Regions from separate parts of the Desulfoconvexum algidum genome, predicted to be linked through region 2. Evidence: predicted binding sites of a transcription regulator. Region 2 holds the regulator's gene; the other holds the start of a gene.

Region 1 (7,952 bases), 1.4 Mb from region 2:
TGATGTTTTTTATTGACATAAACTATCTTCATTTTAAATCTCCTGCTTATTGGATACCCCATATGTATTGAAACATTTCAGGCGACTGTGTCTTTTAGTTTTTGTTTAAGATTCCAGATCCTCATAGCCCCAAGCCTAGCCATCTTTAACACCTCTTTATCGGAGAGTTGGTAGCCCTTTTCGTTCTTAGCCGGCCGAACAACTTTACAAGACAGCCGGGTCCTGGGTTTGTTCACCAGGATAATCCCCGCCCGATCCGGTATATGTTCGAGATACCCCTCAATATAGTGGGGCACAGCAAAGTAAAGGCGCTTTACATTGCCGTTGATGTGGCCATGGGCCTTTTTTTTATCTGCAATGAGATCCGCCTTACTCACTTTAATTTCAACCTCCCAAAGATATCGGCTTTTGGTTAAAAGCAAAAGATCGCATTCATGCATCGGTTTATTGTTTAACCGCAGGCCCCATTTAACATTCGGGACAATTAGATTTTTCCGGAAGCCAAAGTAGTTTGCTAGGGCAATTTCCATTTCAGGAGTGGTAATTTGGGGTGGCATTTATCCTACCTATGCAATCATAGACTAAAAAATATTTCAATAGCAGACGTCTCATCATATATATTTTGTAACCGCTATTCTTAAATTCAATCGTACCCGCAAAGATATAGTGAATATAAAATCCGTATACAAGGATAAAGTGATCCTCTCCCGGAAAATCAAACAAAAGGGGTAACTAATTTTAAAGGAATTTTTGATTTATGAATTCAATTGCGCTATGACTGTTTAGTGAAATGTTGCCCCGATGGAGTGAGTTGCTCATCAGTCAAGGAGAAGCTGCGTATGAATGAATTTGCCTTTATCCACATGTGTATTAAACAAACCGCCGAGGGGATGCAGGAAGGGCTGACCCATTTTTCAGGGCCGAGTCGGACCGCAGTGATTTACGCGATTAAACCCGAAGATCCCATATACATTTATGATCCGCAAAACCTGCTGGCGGGTCATGAACCAAAATTCAAGGAATTGTATATTGATTCGGATGCGTGGCGGGAAAAAACCGCCATCGGGTATGATAAAAAAAAATTTAGTAACCTGATCCCGGAAAAAAACCTGGAACTCGCCGGACTGATTTCATATGGGGGGCGGTCCAGCACGGTTGTCTACCAGATGTGGTTTACTGAACATCATCCGGACATGTGTTCCATCGGCCCTACGGAAAGGTGGATAGAACAGGCTGTCTGGCGGTTCTCCCATGATGTTGCCAATGAAGAAGCCCTGTATACAGGTATTTCAGGAGGTTTCTTAAAAGAGTATGCCACCCATGCGGTCCGGGACTATCTAGTGGATGAAATGAATGTATTGATCGGATGGGACACACGGATGAGGGTCTATCCTATTTTAGAGGCCGTGCTCAAGATATCCAGGACCCCGGAAGAAGGGTCATGGCCAAAAGGCAAACTGATTTTCGTGGAAGAATGCTCTCTATCCAAACTGCAGTTCATTGCAAAATTTCCAGAAGCAGAACGACCTGTGTTGGAAGATGTCAAGCATATTAGAAAGCTGTTGCAGACCGTTGAAAACTCGGAACGAAAACTGGTGGCCGATGAAAAAACAATCATCGGCATTATCAAGGGTGACAGTCCTGATTTTTCGATTACGGCTAATTTTGAGGGGTCATACGGATTTTTAGCGCTGAACGACGATAACGTCTGCTCTTTTTCCGATGGTTGTTTCCAGTCAACCACCCGCAAAGCAAAACTTGTACAGGTAGAAGAGATTTTGCTGGATTCAGATATGGAGACTGAAGATGTGTCCATCTTATTTAAAACGATTTCCGACATTGTCCACAATGCCGTCAGGCTGCAACACGGATGCGCCATTGTTGTTGACCTGAATACCCCCCCTGTTTCTATCTCGAGTCAATGTCTTGAACACCCACTTGACCTTAAAAATCCTGACGAATTCGAACTGGCCAAATCCCTGTCCCGGGTGGACGGAGCACTTCATATCGGGGCTGATTTGAAACTTCACGGTTTTGCCTGTCTTCTGGATGGTCATTATATACCCTATGAGCACAGGGCCCGGGGCGCAAGGTTCAATTCAGCCCTGCGCTTCACGGCAGAACATGAGAAGGTCATTGCCATCGTGGTATCTTCGGATTCTCCTGTCTCCGTCATGATGGACGGCATTGTACTGGATACCAAATGGCACTTGAAACCATCCATCTTCTGCAACACACCGCAGCTGCTGAAAAAATGGGTGGTCGCCTCTGATTCTGCGTATTATTGATCTGAGTTGCCCGGGGGGCAACCCTTGATTTCCGGCGTATAAAGTCATGGAAACTGAGTAATTTATATACACCTATCCAGGTTCCCCGGGTAAAAACGATACACACTCCCTTGGACATGCCCTATCCCCAAAGATTTAATTATCTTATTTTACCTTTTAATTTAAGTATCTTATAAAAAAATAATCCTTCTGGCACAGGGGTTGCTATTATAATATTCAGAACGATCAATAATGATCAGCACATTTAATCTAAACAAGGAGCATGTTATGAAAAAATCAATGATAGTCATCACTTCTTTACTGGCAGTGGCCCTTCTGGCCACCAGCGCATTTTCATGGGGCCACGGGAACAAAGGAGATGGAAAGGGTTGCGGCGGTTCTGGACAAGGCTATAATGCAAATGTCTGGAATGACCTGTCCCAGGAACAACGGGACGGATTAACGGCGCTCAAGCAAAAATTTATCGATGATACCTATGAGACCAGATCTGCCATGATGGTCAAACACCAGGAAATGCGCATGCTCATGGAAACCTCTGACCCTGACAGAGCCAAGATCGATGCCCTGGCCGAGGCCGTCACAAAGCTTCGTACCCAGATGCAGACCAAACGCATTGATTTCCAGCTGGCAGCCAAAAAGATTGCCCCTGAACTCACTGGGTTCGGCATGGGCGGTCGTAGCGGATTTGGTGGTAAAGGCAACAATGGCGACTGCCCAAAGAAGGCCAAAGGATGCCGCCAATAGTTCCTCCAGATAGTTCTTATTTCCATAGACGCCCGGGAAGTTTTATCGCCTTCTTCCCGGGCGTTTTTTCATTTCATGACGCCTTTTTTTTACCCACAGGACAAGCCAACTCGCAATTTCGGCAGTATTTAAGGGTTGGCAAACTGGAATCTACTCCATCCACAGGTCGATTTCCCAGAGCAATTTCATCAAGGTCCATCTGGACCTGACAGGTGGGTCTCCAAAATCTGCCGTCCCGGCCCGGGAGAATGTCCTGGTCATACTCATCTCGTGCATAAAATTTGTTCCCAAAGGCTTTTTGAGGGCAGGCACTGCGGCAGAATTGTTCACATTGAAGGCAGGGATCAAAATTCCCAGGCCCGGTGGAGGGCAGCTCAAGGTCAAGGGTCAAGGCGCGAAGACGAATCCTTGGACCAAATTCAGGGGTGACCAGAAGATTGTTTTTCCCGATACAGCCAAGACCTGCCAGGACAGCAGCATCCTTAAGATAGGTACCCCCTTTTTCCACGCGATAGGGCAGATGAAAGGTCTTGATGCCTTGGTTTTTTTCTATCCAAGCACACAGATTTTTTACCAGGTTGATAAGAATGCGGTTGCCAGGGGGATTTTTCAGACCCAGCCACCAATCCATTTCCGGTTTGTCTTCAGGATGCGCAACACCAATGACCAAAATAGTTTTGGCATGTTCGGGCCAGGCGGTCTCCCCTGGTTTAAGGTCCAGGTCATTTCCCCAGGTTTCCAGGTATTCACCCGCATTGGGCATTTTCGGAGCAAAGGTAAAAGAAGGGGCTGCCTTCAACCCATCCACCGATGCAAACCCGGCCAGGGAAGCACCCAATTCCTTTGCTCGGCCAAGGATGGCAGACGAAGCTAACAACATCTGTTCATTCATAGAACACGCCTTTATCGTTGAGTGATCCCTACATCCTCTGTATTTTCAGATACCACCCTGTTTTCCAGGGCACCCAGCTTTTCAATCCGTGTTTCCATCACATCCCCGGGGGTAAGATAGACCGGAGGATTCCGGGTAAAACCGACACCAGAGGGGGTGCCCGTTAAAATAAGGGTGCCGGGCAAAAGAGTGGCAGACTGGGACAGATAAGAGATAATCCGGGCCACGGAAAAAATCATATCGCTGGTATGGCCTTTCTGCAACCTCTCTCCATTGAGAATGCATTCGACCCTCAGATCCTGGGGGTCACCCACCTCATCCGGGGTAACCAGAGCCGGTCCAAAGGGACAGAAGGTATCAAAGCTTTTCCCTTTTACCCATTGGCCGCCACCCCCATTTTTTTGCCACCGCCGGGCAGACACATCATTGGCACAGACATACCCCAGCACATGGTCCAGGGCCCTGGCCTCGGACACGTTTTTGACAGGGGACTTAATGACCACCCCAAGCTCTGCCTCGTAATCCACCTCGGGAATTTTTGCACAGGAGGAAGGAATCTGAACGGCGTCTCCATGGGCGATAACAGAACCGGGATTTTTCATGAATACCACCGGATACTCGGGCAATGCCACACCGGTTTCTTCAGCATGGAGCCGGTAATTAAGACCAATACAAAAAATAGCCGTCGGCTGGATGGGGGGAAGGAGCGTTTGGACCGATATTGGCTGGCCTGTCTCGGAAAACTTTGAAAAAATATCTCCTTTTAAAAGGGTGGCCCTATGACCGTCATAGCCGGTTCCCCAGGCCATTTTTTTATCTTGGGTCATGAATCGAATTATCTGCATGCTTTATTTTCTCCTATTATTGGGATAAACAGAGGGGGTAACCAAATTTTTGTTATTGGATAGTATGCGTGAAACCCATGGAAATGGAAAGAATTTTTAAAAATCTTCCCCAAAAAAAAGCCGATTTAATTTTGCTCATCCTGGCTTCCCAGAACATTGGTGCCCGGGTTGAAAAGCAATTAACTATGGGTAAATCCGGCCACTGGCAATTTGATATCCTGGTATCCCGGGAGCAAAAGGTTGGTGCGGTTAAAAGTGTGGATCAATATTTCCGGGAAAACAAATTTTTCGGCCTCCCCAAAAAAATCCAGGAGGTTGAAATCTCTTCTTTTAACACCCCTGCCGCCTATGTCATTATGGCACTGCTCGTTGCCGTCCATCTGGCCTGCCTGAAACTTGGCATCCACAGGGAGATGATCTTAAAATTTGGTGCCTCTTCCCTGTACATTGGCCAGGGGGAGACCTTTAGAGCCATCACAGCCCTCTTTCTCCATTCAGACGGGCAGCATATATTGGGCAACCTGGCCGGTATCCTCATCTTTGGGGCCCCTCTGATCAGCCTGGCAGGATATGGCACCGGCCCCTTTCTTCTTTTGTGTGCCGGCACCAGCGGCAACCTGGTCAATGCATATTTTCATCAAACCGCTCTTTTATCCATTGGCGCCTCCACAGCCGTCATGGGAGCGGCAGGTGCCCTTGCTGCGTATCAGATGCTCAACAGCAATCGCCCCTTTCAATTAAACCGCCTGATTCCCCTGTTTGCCGGCGCCACCCTGGTGGGCCTGTTCAGCCAGGGAGAAAACACAGATATCTCTGCCCATGTGTTTGGGTTCATGGCAGGTATTTTCTGGGGCTTTTTATTTTTCCCCCTTTCCAAAGTGTTACGCAAAAATTTTAGGCCGGGAATAATGGAACCTGTGGCATTTTTTTTAGTGTTTACCCTACTGGGATCGGCAATCTTAAGTGGATTTTAAAACAAGATAACCCTTTTATTTCCAATAATTTATTCAATTTTGTTTATTAAATTCTTTTAATTTTGCTAAATTCTGTGCTAAGAAATTTGATACACCTTTAAATCGTTGCTGAAAATACCGCTGAGAACCAACACCTGAAACTGTCGCCTTAAAAAACTTAACCACCCCATGCACTATTGGACCCGTATTCTTTAGATATTGGAGGAAAATATGAAAGAACGATCTCCCAGCATTCTGATTCTGGGGGGAGGCGTGGCCGGGATGGCGGCTGCCCATTCCCTGAAGCATCAAGATCTGTCCGTTCACCTGGTGGAAGAACAGGAACAACTTGGCGGCAAAGCCGCGCTGTGGTCCTGCATGGCCACGGATACCTGCAAAAATTGCGGTGCCTGTCTAAGCCAGGCACTGGCCCAAAAAATGGCAGAACAGGAAAACCTCTCCCTTCATTTAAAAACAAAAATCGCCGCCCTTAGGAGAACCGACCAGGGCGTTGAAGCCCTCCTGACTTCGGGCAAGACCATTGTGGCTGCCAAGGTGATCATGGCCACCGGATTCTCACCCTTTGATCCGGCCGCCCTTCCCTCCCTTCATTGGGAAACGAGCCCAAAGGTCATCACTACTGCAGAACTCAACTCTCTGCTCAAAGAAGAAACACTGGCCACTCTTTTAGACGAGACCCCATCCCCAAAAATTGCCTTTGTCCAATGTGTGGGATCCCGGAACAGGGAATTGGGAAAGGATTATTGCTCCCAGGTCTGCTGCAAGGTTTCCCTGCGCCATGCCCGAAAAATACTCCATGAAATCCCAGATGCCCGCATCACCCTTTTTTACATGGATCTTCAAATCATCGGCAAAGAAATCCGCCAGGCCCTTAAAAAGTTTTCCAGGGAAATTGAACTGGTCCAGGGCGTTCCGGCCGAAATTCTGGAAACCCCAGACACCCATGGATTAACCATGATAACCGAAGACAGGACCACCCACGCAAGGATCGCAAGACAATTTGATCTGGTGGTGTTGTCCGTGGGCATGGCGCCGGCCCCGGGGTTAAACGAAACCGCCGCCCTCCTGGAAGTTGTTCCCAATGGCTGGGGGTTTTTCAATACAAAGGATGCCGCCCTTACCGATGATCTTTATGTTGTGGGGTGTGCCCGAGGCCCCAAGGATATTTTGGCCTCCGTCCAGGAGGGCAAAATTGCCGGAACAAAGGTGATAGAAGACCTGGGTCTTGCCAAACCGCCTGATATAAAGGTGGCGGTTCTTGGAGACGGACCCCAGGCCGCCAGGGTTGCAAAGGCCGTGGCCGCCCGGGGATACCCGGTGTATGCCTTTGGTGCCGGCTCGGAAACATCCCTCCCCCGGGGCAGCCGCTGCCTTCCCCAGGCCAGGATTCTGGCTCTGGACGGCACAATAGGAAAGTTCTCCATCTATTTTGAAGACCAGGGCAATAAAGCGACATTCACCTGCGGTGCCATCATTGCGGCTCCTGAACCCTGCACCACCCCCAATGCCGGCAGGGGCGACTTTCAAGCCGCCATGGACCTGAACTCCTTTGGACAAATAGCCCCCAAGGAACTGCCGGAAAAAAGCCTGATCCTCCTGGATTATTTTGGTCCGGAATTCAAAACCGAGGCCCGCCAGGCACTCACACTGGCCATGGCCGCAAGACAAGCCGGAAAAAAAATCACCCTGCTAATGAACAACATGCTGGTCCACGGCGCTCTGGGCCAACACCTCTATGACCAGGCCCGACGCTCAGGCATCCACTTTCTCAGGTTCAATACCCCGGAGGATATTGAAATAAAAGCCCAGAAAACAGGATTTCACATCCGTCTCAAAGAAGCCACCCTGCCCGCCGTTTCCCTGACCCTGGAATGTGACTGCCTGGTATTACCCGGAAATATCCGTCCCTGCCAAGGGTTTGAGGCCATTGCAAAATTACTACGCTCTTCCCTGGACCGGGAAGGATTTTTACAATCGGCAAATGTTCGACACCGGCTTACCCAAAGCCCGCGAAAAGGACTCTTTTTTGCCGGAACCGGCCATGATGAGGTGGATGAGCATGAGCTTACGACAGAAATTAAAGATATTTTATCCTCCCTTTGCACCCAGAATGCGCCCCGCAAAAAGACAGGGGTTACAATCAATGAAAAACTCTGTGCCAAATGCCTGACCTGTTACCGGATCTGCCCCCATGCCGCCATTATTCTCA
Region 2 (7,952 bases):
AGATTTTGGTTGCTAAAACCGATTTTGCCTTGTCCTGTCTGACCACATATTGATCCAGATAGTCAATGAGGTCACTGGGTTTTAAATTAAAATTTATCAGCTCTTTTTTACCCTTGGGGGGCATCTTGCCGCTGATGGCTTCTTGCTGGGTTTGGATGGAAGGTGAGATAATCTTTACGCTTCCGCCAAATTTTTTGTTCAAAAACTCGCCCAGCTCTTTTTCTATTTTTCTGGGGTCTTGCCCCTGGGGGTCCTGCCCCTGAATGTGTATTTTATCAGTCATAATAGGGATAATATAAACAAGGTTTCGAATAATTCAAGACGGGTCGGGTTTTCTAATGGTTTTTTCTGAAAAAAGTTGACAGGGTTTTCCAGAGGATCGAAAGACTGTCATACTGGGCATCAGTTTTGATTTAAACCCCATGGCTTTGCACCCATTGGGATGCTGGGGGTCCCAAGTCACATAAAAGTAATTGCATTTATAACAATTTATTTTAGGATTGTTTTTGTTTTCATCGACCATACAAGACCTTTAATTCAAAGTAAAAAAGCTGCGAACTAATGTCCGCAGCTTTTTTTATTTTGGTGCCGAAGGGGAGATTTGAACTCCCACGGGTCGCCCCACACGCCCCTCAAGCGTGCGTGTCTACCAATTCCACCACTTCGGCATATTTTATTATAATGCGGTCTATTATTCTGAGGTTGTCTCCACTGGAGTTGTGTCGCCTGTCATCACACTGGACTGCGCCTGATGACCTGACAAATACGCCAGGGTCAGGGAGGTTACCATGAAAACAATGGCAACAACCGTGGTGATTTTTGTCAAAATATTGGCAGGACCTGCAGCGCCAAAAAATGTCTGGCTGCCGCCGCCGCCTATGGAGGCTCCCATTTCTGCCCCTTTACCGCTTTGGAGCAGAACAATCAGAATCAGAAGGATGCAAACACTAACATGTAAACCGACTATTATAGTTGTCATTGTTATCTATTATACCTTATTCGTTATATTTGATAATCTTAATAAACTTATCTGCATCAAGACTTGCTCCACCAACCAGAGCGCCGTCTACATCCTTGATACCCATGAGCTGTTTCACATTTTCAGGCTTGACTGAACCCCCGTACAATATCCTTGTTCTGTCAGCCAGATCCTTTGAAAACAAACGTTCAAGCAAGGATCTTAAATGTTCATGCACCTCGGCCACCTGCTCAATACTGGCTGTCTTTCCAGTGCCGATTGCCCACACCGGTTCATAGGCCAGGACAAGCTCGGATAATTCCCCAAGACCAAAGCCTTTTAACCCATCTGAGATCTGTTTGTCAAGAATAAAATAGGTTTTTCCTTCATCCCGTTGCGCTTCGGTTTCACCAATACACAAGACCGGTTTTAATCCTGATCCAAGGGCAGCCTTGATCTTTTGACAGACAGTGTCATCGGTTTCTCCAAAAAGTTGCCGCCGTTCAGAATGGCCGATGAGGCTATACTCGGCTCCGGCAGCTTTTATCATATCCGCTGACACCTCCCCGGTAAAGGCGCCTTCTTGTTCAAAATAAAGGTTCTGAGCCCCTAACTTTACGGCTGAACCCTTGACGGCCTGGGCGACCAGGGGTAACGACAGATGGGTGGGGGCAATCATTATTTCGGGGTCATTTACACCCGAACACAGCTTGGCAAGATAAATTGCTGTTTCTACTGCTTGAGGGCCGGTTTTATACATCTTCCAATTCCCGGCAATAAAGGGTCGTCTGCTCATATTTTCCCTCCGCTTAAGTTTGTTGGGACCCGTTTTATAGGGATCAAGTTTATAGGGATTGGCCCACCATGATGGCAAGGTCAATCATCCGGCTTGAATACCCTGTTTCATTGTCATACCAGGAATAAATTTTTACCATGTTTCCGTTGATCACATCTGTACAACCGGCATCTACAATGGATGACAAGGGGTTTGAATTATAGTCTATGGAAACCAGGGGCAGGTCGCTATACCCCAGGATACCGGCCAGGTTTTCTTTGGATGCGCGTTCAAGGGCCAAATTGACCTGTTCTTTTGTCAGATTCGTTTTTTCGGTAAGGACCACAAGATCCACCATGGAAACATTGGGGGTGGGGACCCGAACCGACATGCCATTGAGCTTGCCCGCAAGTTCCGGCAGAACCAGGGCAACCGCCTTGGCAGCCCCTGTGGTGGTCGGAATCATGGACAATCCTGCTGCCCGGGATCTTCTAAGATCTTTATGGGGAAAATCAAGGATCCGTTGATCTCCCGTATAGGCATGGATGGTGGTCATCATGCCGGATACAATTCCGAAATTTTCAAGTAATACCTTGGCAACCGGTGCCAGACAATTGGTGGTACAAGAGGCATTGGATATGATGTGATGATTTGCCGGATCATAGTCTTCATGGTTGACGCCCATGACAATGGTGATGTCCGGATTTGCGGCAGGGGCGGAGATCAATACTTTTTTTGCGCCGCCGTCCAAGTGTTTTGCGGCACTTTCCCTGTCCCTGAAAAATCCGGTGCATTCACAGACCACATCCACTTGTGCTGCTTGCCAGGGAATTTGTGCCGGATCTTTAAAACTAGTCACTTTTATTTCCCGCCCCTCTACCACAATAGCGCCTTCTTTTGCCGTAACGGTTTTATTAAAGCAGCCATGGACAGAATCATATTTAAGGAGGTGGGCAGTTGTTTGTGTGTCGGTCAGGTCGTTGATGGCGGTTATTTCGACTTCCGGCATATCAGCGGCAGCTCTGAAGATCATTCTACCGATTCTGCCAAATCCGTTTATTCCAATTTTTATGGTCATTTTTTTCTCCTTGTCTAAAATTACAAAATCTAAATTTATAAAATCTAAATTTACAAAATTATGATCGTTTTGTTCCTTTTAGGATACCGCTTGCAAGGGAAATGCTTCTTTTCCCATGTTCCACAAGCGATGTTGTTAAGGTTTCCATGTCCATTTTTTTCCGGGCAGTAACTGCTTTTAAAAGGAGGGGTAGATTGACCCCGGAAATGACCTCTACTTTTCCTTCTTCAAGAAAAGAATAGGCCAGATTGGAGGGGGTGCCGCCAAACATGTCAGTGAAGATAAGAACGCCTTCATCCGTCATTACTTTGGAAATTCCCTGTTTTATTTTTTTGCGCAGGCTCTCCGGGTCCTCTTTAATGTCAATGGAGATGGGCAACAGGTTCTCTTGTTCTTTTCCCATTATAAATTCAAGGGTTTCAATCAACGTGCTGGCAAGGTTTGCGTGGGTAACAACTAGTATACCTGTCATATTTCTTTTACATCCCTGTCAATATCCCTGTGGATAATGCCCGGGGTGAGCCCTTTTTTGTTAAGATGTTCAAAAATGGTTCGAGCAATGGCAACGCTACGATGCCTGCCGCCGGTACATCCGACGGCAATGGTTAAATAGGCTTTGTTTTCCCTTTTATACAAGGGGATTAAATAGTCAAGAAGACCGATGTATTTATCCAGAAAAATTTTGGTTTCTGGATTTGCCATGATAAAACCTTTCACAGCTGCAGATTCTCCGTCCAGAGCCTTTAATTCCGGTACAAAATAGGGGTTGGCCAGAAATCTTAAGTCCATGACCAGGTCGGCATCATTGGGGATGCCGTATTTAAAGCCAAAGGAAAGGATATTGAGCTTCATCAGACTGATGCTCTTTTTCCCGTCATGGATCAGATCCAAAATAACCGACTTTAACTGGTGAACGTTATAGGTGGTGGTATCAATAATGTGATGGGCCACTTGTTTGATGGACTGCATACTCTTTTTTTCTGAGCGTATGCTGTCCATCAGGCTTTTTTCATGGCCAACAGGATGGTGTCTTCGGGTTTGACTATATCGTTTTAACAGGGTGTCAACATCGGTATCAAGAAAAATAATCTCAGGAGAGAATCCCAGGTCCTCAATGGCAGAAATTCCGGATCCATAGTTTTGGATAAAGTTTTTTGACCGCATATCCATTACAAAAGCCGTCCCTTTTACCTTGGGTGTTTCCTTAAAGGGAAGCTCAAGGAATTTGGGGATCAATTCCATGGGCATGTTGTCAACGCAGTAAAAGGAGGCATCTTCAAATGCTTGAATCGCCGTACTTTTTCCGGACCCGGAAAGGCCGGTTATGATATAGACGCGTTGGTGTTCCATTTAAAACTCTTCATTTTCCTCCATGATAATGTCATGGATCTCATCCACAGAGGTGGCAGCCTGCAGTCCTTCTTTGAATTGGGTCTTTTTCAGGAGCTTGGATATCTGGGCCAGCACTTTTAAGTGACCGCCGGTGCTGTTTTCCGGTGTGAGCAGCAAAAAAAATATATGGACCAGTCGATTGTCAAGGGCATCGTATTCAACGCCTTGCCGGCTCAGGCCAAACCCGATTGTGACAGATTTTACAGAATTGAGTTTTCCGTGGGGTATGGCAATGCCGCCGCCAATCCCTGTACTGCCAAGCATTTCCCGTTCCATCAACACGGCAGCAATGTCGTCGGGGGAAGCATCGGTGGCCTTTGATACGGACCGGGCCAGTTCTTTGATAACCCCGTTTTTGTTGGTTGATGCAAGATCGGCAATAATGGAATCTTTGTTAAGAATCTCACTGATTTTCATTTAATTATTTATCCCCTGGGTTGAATGAGACCCAGTTTTCCATTTTGATGTTTGTACAGAACATTCAATTGTTCGGTCCTGGCATTATTGAAAACAAAAAAAGATTGGTTTGAGGAATTAAGTTCACTCACGGCATCGTCCACATCCATTGGCTTGTTGTCAATGGGTTCAATGATGATCTCCTCTGTCATTTGATCTGGCTTAATAGGCGTTTGGGTTGCGTTAAATTCAAGGGTATCATTTTTAAGGCTTTGTTTGTTTCCCGACATATGGCGTTTTATTTTTTCTTTGTGCTTTTTAATCTGTCCTCTTACCTTGTCCATGAGGGTGTCAATCGTTGAATACATGTTTTCGGATTCTTCTGTGGCATGGATATTGATTCGATCACAGGTGAGGGTCAGTTCTGCAATATGTCTGATTTTTTGGACGGATAATACCAAATGAACTTCACCTGGGTTGTCCAGCATTCTATCAAATTTATCTAGTTTTTTCTGGGCATAGGCTTTCAGGGAATCAGAGGAGTCCATTTTTTTAAACGTCACGCTTGTTTGCATAAAAAATCTCCTTAAAGTTGTTTTCGTTTATTGGATGGCAGAATATTAAGCACCTTCCTGTATTTTGCAACGGTTCTTCTGGCAATTTCAATGTCTGAGCGTTGAAGAATGGCGGCAATCCTGTCATCACTGAGGGGTGCATTGGGATCTTCATTTTCAATGAGCAGTCGGATTTTATCTTTAACGCTGGCAGAGGCCATGGACAGCCCGCCTGTCCTTCCAATTGAGCTGTTAAAGAAATATTTTAACTCAAAGAGTCCCTGGGGGGTATAGGCATACTTGTTGGTGGTTACCCGGCTTATGGTGGATTCATGCATTTCAATATCTTCTGCAATATCTTTTAAAATAAGGGGTCGCAGGTAGGCAATCCCTTTTTCAAAAAACTCGCGCTGAAATTTAATGATGCTTTCCATGACAAGGTAGATGGTTTTCTGGCGCTGGTGTATGCTTTTGATCAGCCAGGAGGCCGATTGCATTTTTTCGTTCAGATAGGTCTTGGTTTCCTTGGAAATTTTCCTGCCGTCTGCAATGGCGCTTCGATAGAACCGACTAATCCTCAGTTTGGGCAGCCCGTCGTCATTCATCACTATTTTAAACCCATCCTCCTCTTTGTAGACATAGATATCGGGTATGATATAGGTGGGTTCATCCGTGGTGAATTCTCGTCCGGGTTTGGGCTCCAGGTATTGGATGATTTTGACGGCGGCACGAACATCATCAACGGAAATCCGAAGGGCCTTTGCTATTTTTTTAGAGTTTCGGTTTTCAAGATTTTTCAGGTGATGGGTGATGATTTCGGTAATGATATGATTTTCAATCCCAAGCATTTTAACCTGGATCAACAGGGTCTCACATAGATTCCTTGCACATATTCCCGGGGGATCAAAGGATTGGAGTACCCCTAGAACCTTTTCAACGGTTTCTATTTCAACTTGCGAACCGATTGCTATTTCTTCGACGCTGGAGCAAAGATACCCGTCCCTGTTCAGGTTTCCAATGATAACATGGCCCAGACGTTCTTCAGCATCATCAAGTTCTGAGAGCATCAACTGCCATTTGAGATGATCCTCAAGGGTTTTTCTGTCCGGGGTAAAGGCTTCAAAATTAGGGGCTTCGGTATTTTCAGATTCTGTGTATACTCGACCAGTGGAATTATACTCATCAATGTAATTATCCCAGTCCATATCAGACGGGACCTTTTCTTCTATGGTAACTTCCTTGACAGGAGATTCTTTTTCCGGCGCAATTGTTTCACTTTCCTGGGCAGTGATATCTTTGTCGGATCTGTCTTCATTAAGTTCTTCTTCAAGGGCCGGGTTCTGTTCCATTTCCTGGGCAATGGTATCCGCCAGTTCCAGCCTTGACAATTGAAGTAGTTTTATGGCCTGCTGGAGCTGGGGGGTCATCACCAGCTGCTGGGTCAACGAGAGGTTTTGTTGTAGTCCAAGTTCCATATTAAAGTTTAAAATTATCTCCCAGATAGATTTTTTTGGCTATTTCACTTGAAATGATTCGTTCAGGCGGTCCTGATTCAATCACTTTCCCCTGACTCATAATATATGCATGGTCACAGACGCCCAGGGTTTCCCTGACATTGTGATCGGAAATTAAAACACCAATTCCCTTGTGGGTCAACTGGGAAATGATTTGTTGAATATCAATCACAGCCAAAGGGTCGATTCCGGCAAAGGGTTCATCCAGAAGAATGAACTTGGGATCTGTGGCCAGAACCCTGGCGATTTCTAAGCGCCGCCTTTCTCCCCCGGACAAAGAGGCTGCTTTTTGATGGGCGAGCCCGTCAATCCCCAATTCCGCCATGAGGCCGGCGGCTTTTCCTCGAATATCGATCCCATTTTTGGGCAACACCTCGAGTATGGCAGTTATATTTTCTGTCACTGTTAATTTCTTGAAAATAGACGCTTCCTGGGGCAGGTATCCAATTCCTTTTCTGGCCCGAATATACATGGGATGTGCCGTGATATCCTCCTGGTCCAGATAGACGATGCCCTTGTTCGGGCGTATCATTCCCACGGCCATGTAAAACGTAGTGGTTTTTCCGGCACCATTGGGACCCAGTAGCCCTGTAACCGTTCCCTGGCTCACGGTGAGGTTGATTTTATTCACCACGGTTTTGCCGTTGTAGATTTTTACTAAATTTTCAAGTACCAGTTCTGCCATTTATTGCGGTGTGCCCTTTTTCTGGCCTGTTGGTTTCTGGCCTGTTGGTTTCTGGTCTTCTGGATTAAAAACAGCCTGGACCCGGGTTTTCCCGTCACTTTCGACAATGGCCCTGTCTTCGTTTCTAAAGAGGGTAATTTTTTTTCCGGTAACATGGCTCGTCCCGGTAATCAACCGGGCAGTTTTTCCGGTCAAAATAAGGATTTCGTCCTGGGTGGTATATACTGCTTTATCTGCAAAAGCCTTTCTTTCCCCTGCGGTATATTCCACATTTCCCGTGGCAATGATTTGTTTTAAATCCGTCTGCCCTTCTTTTTTTGTCTCAGCGGTATGAATAAATATTTTTATGGAATCGGCAAAAATAACGGCGTCGTCCCGGGTGGCCTTGACATTGCCAATAAATTCCACCATGGAGGTATCCTTGTGGGCAATCATTTTATCCGAGGTTACATGGAGCGGTTTGTCCGCCGCTATCTTATCTTTGTTTACTTTTTTGTCAGGTGTTGTTTTTTTATCTGGTGCTATTTTCTTATCGGCTGTTATTTTCTTTTTAATGGAGGGGCTAGCGGTCTTGGTGTTCGTCTGGGCAAAACCGATTGG

Evidence for each region. The regulator sigma-54, encoded in region 2, starts transcription at its own class of promoters, with help from an activator protein. The targets are predictions, from matches to a motif close to TNTGGCACANTTTCTGCTNT.
Region 1: a site for sigma-54 is predicted at 2,477-2,496, ahead of ACZ45G_RS22325 (Spy/CpxP family protein refolding chaperone). Genes of this name have one in related genera too.

Annotation. Positions count from the first base shown of each region.
Region 1 is NZ_AP042394.1:4,908,185-4,916,136, forward strand. It holds gene ACZ45G_RS22310 (hypothetical protein) at 1-32, opposite strand, end outside; gene ACZ45G_RS22315 (MmcB family DNA repair protein) at 78-557, opposite strand; gene ACZ45G_RS22320 (diadenylate cyclase) at 840-2,288, shown strand; gene ACZ45G_RS22325 (Spy/CpxP family protein refolding chaperone) at 2,556-3,032, shown strand; gene ACZ45G_RS22330 (epoxyqueuosine reductase) at 3,106-3,924, opposite strand; gene ACZ45G_RS22335 (fumarylacetoacetate hydrolase family protein) at 3,936-4,769, opposite strand; gene ACZ45G_RS22340 (rhomboid family intramembrane serine protease) at 4,847-5,743, shown strand; gene ACZ45G_RS22345 (FAD-dependent oxidoreductase) at 5,954-7,952, shown strand, end outside.
Region 2 is NZ_AP042394.1:3,555,674-3,563,625, reverse strand. It holds gene ACZ45G_RS16340 (AAA family ATPase) at 1-283, opposite strand, end outside; tRNA gene ACZ45G_RS16335 (tRNA-Leu) at 584-668, opposite strand; gene secG (preprotein translocase subunit SecG) at 692-979, opposite strand; gene tpiA (triose-phosphate isomerase) at 996-1,754, opposite strand; gene gap (type I glyceraldehyde-3-phosphate dehydrogenase) at 1,804-2,811, opposite strand; gene ACZ45G_RS16315 (PTS sugar transporter subunit IIA) at 2,870-3,283, opposite strand; gene rapZ (RNase adapter RapZ) at 3,280-4,161, opposite strand; gene ACZ45G_RS16305 (PTS sugar transporter subunit IIA) at 4,162-4,620, opposite strand; gene hpf (ribosome hibernation-promoting factor, HPF/YfiA family) at 4,629-5,174, opposite strand; gene rpoN (RNA polymerase factor sigma-54) at 5,186-6,628, opposite strand; gene lptB (LPS export ABC transporter ATP-binding protein) at 6,630-7,352, opposite strand; gene lptA (lipopolysaccharide transport periplasmic protein LptA) at 7,353-7,952, opposite strand, start outside.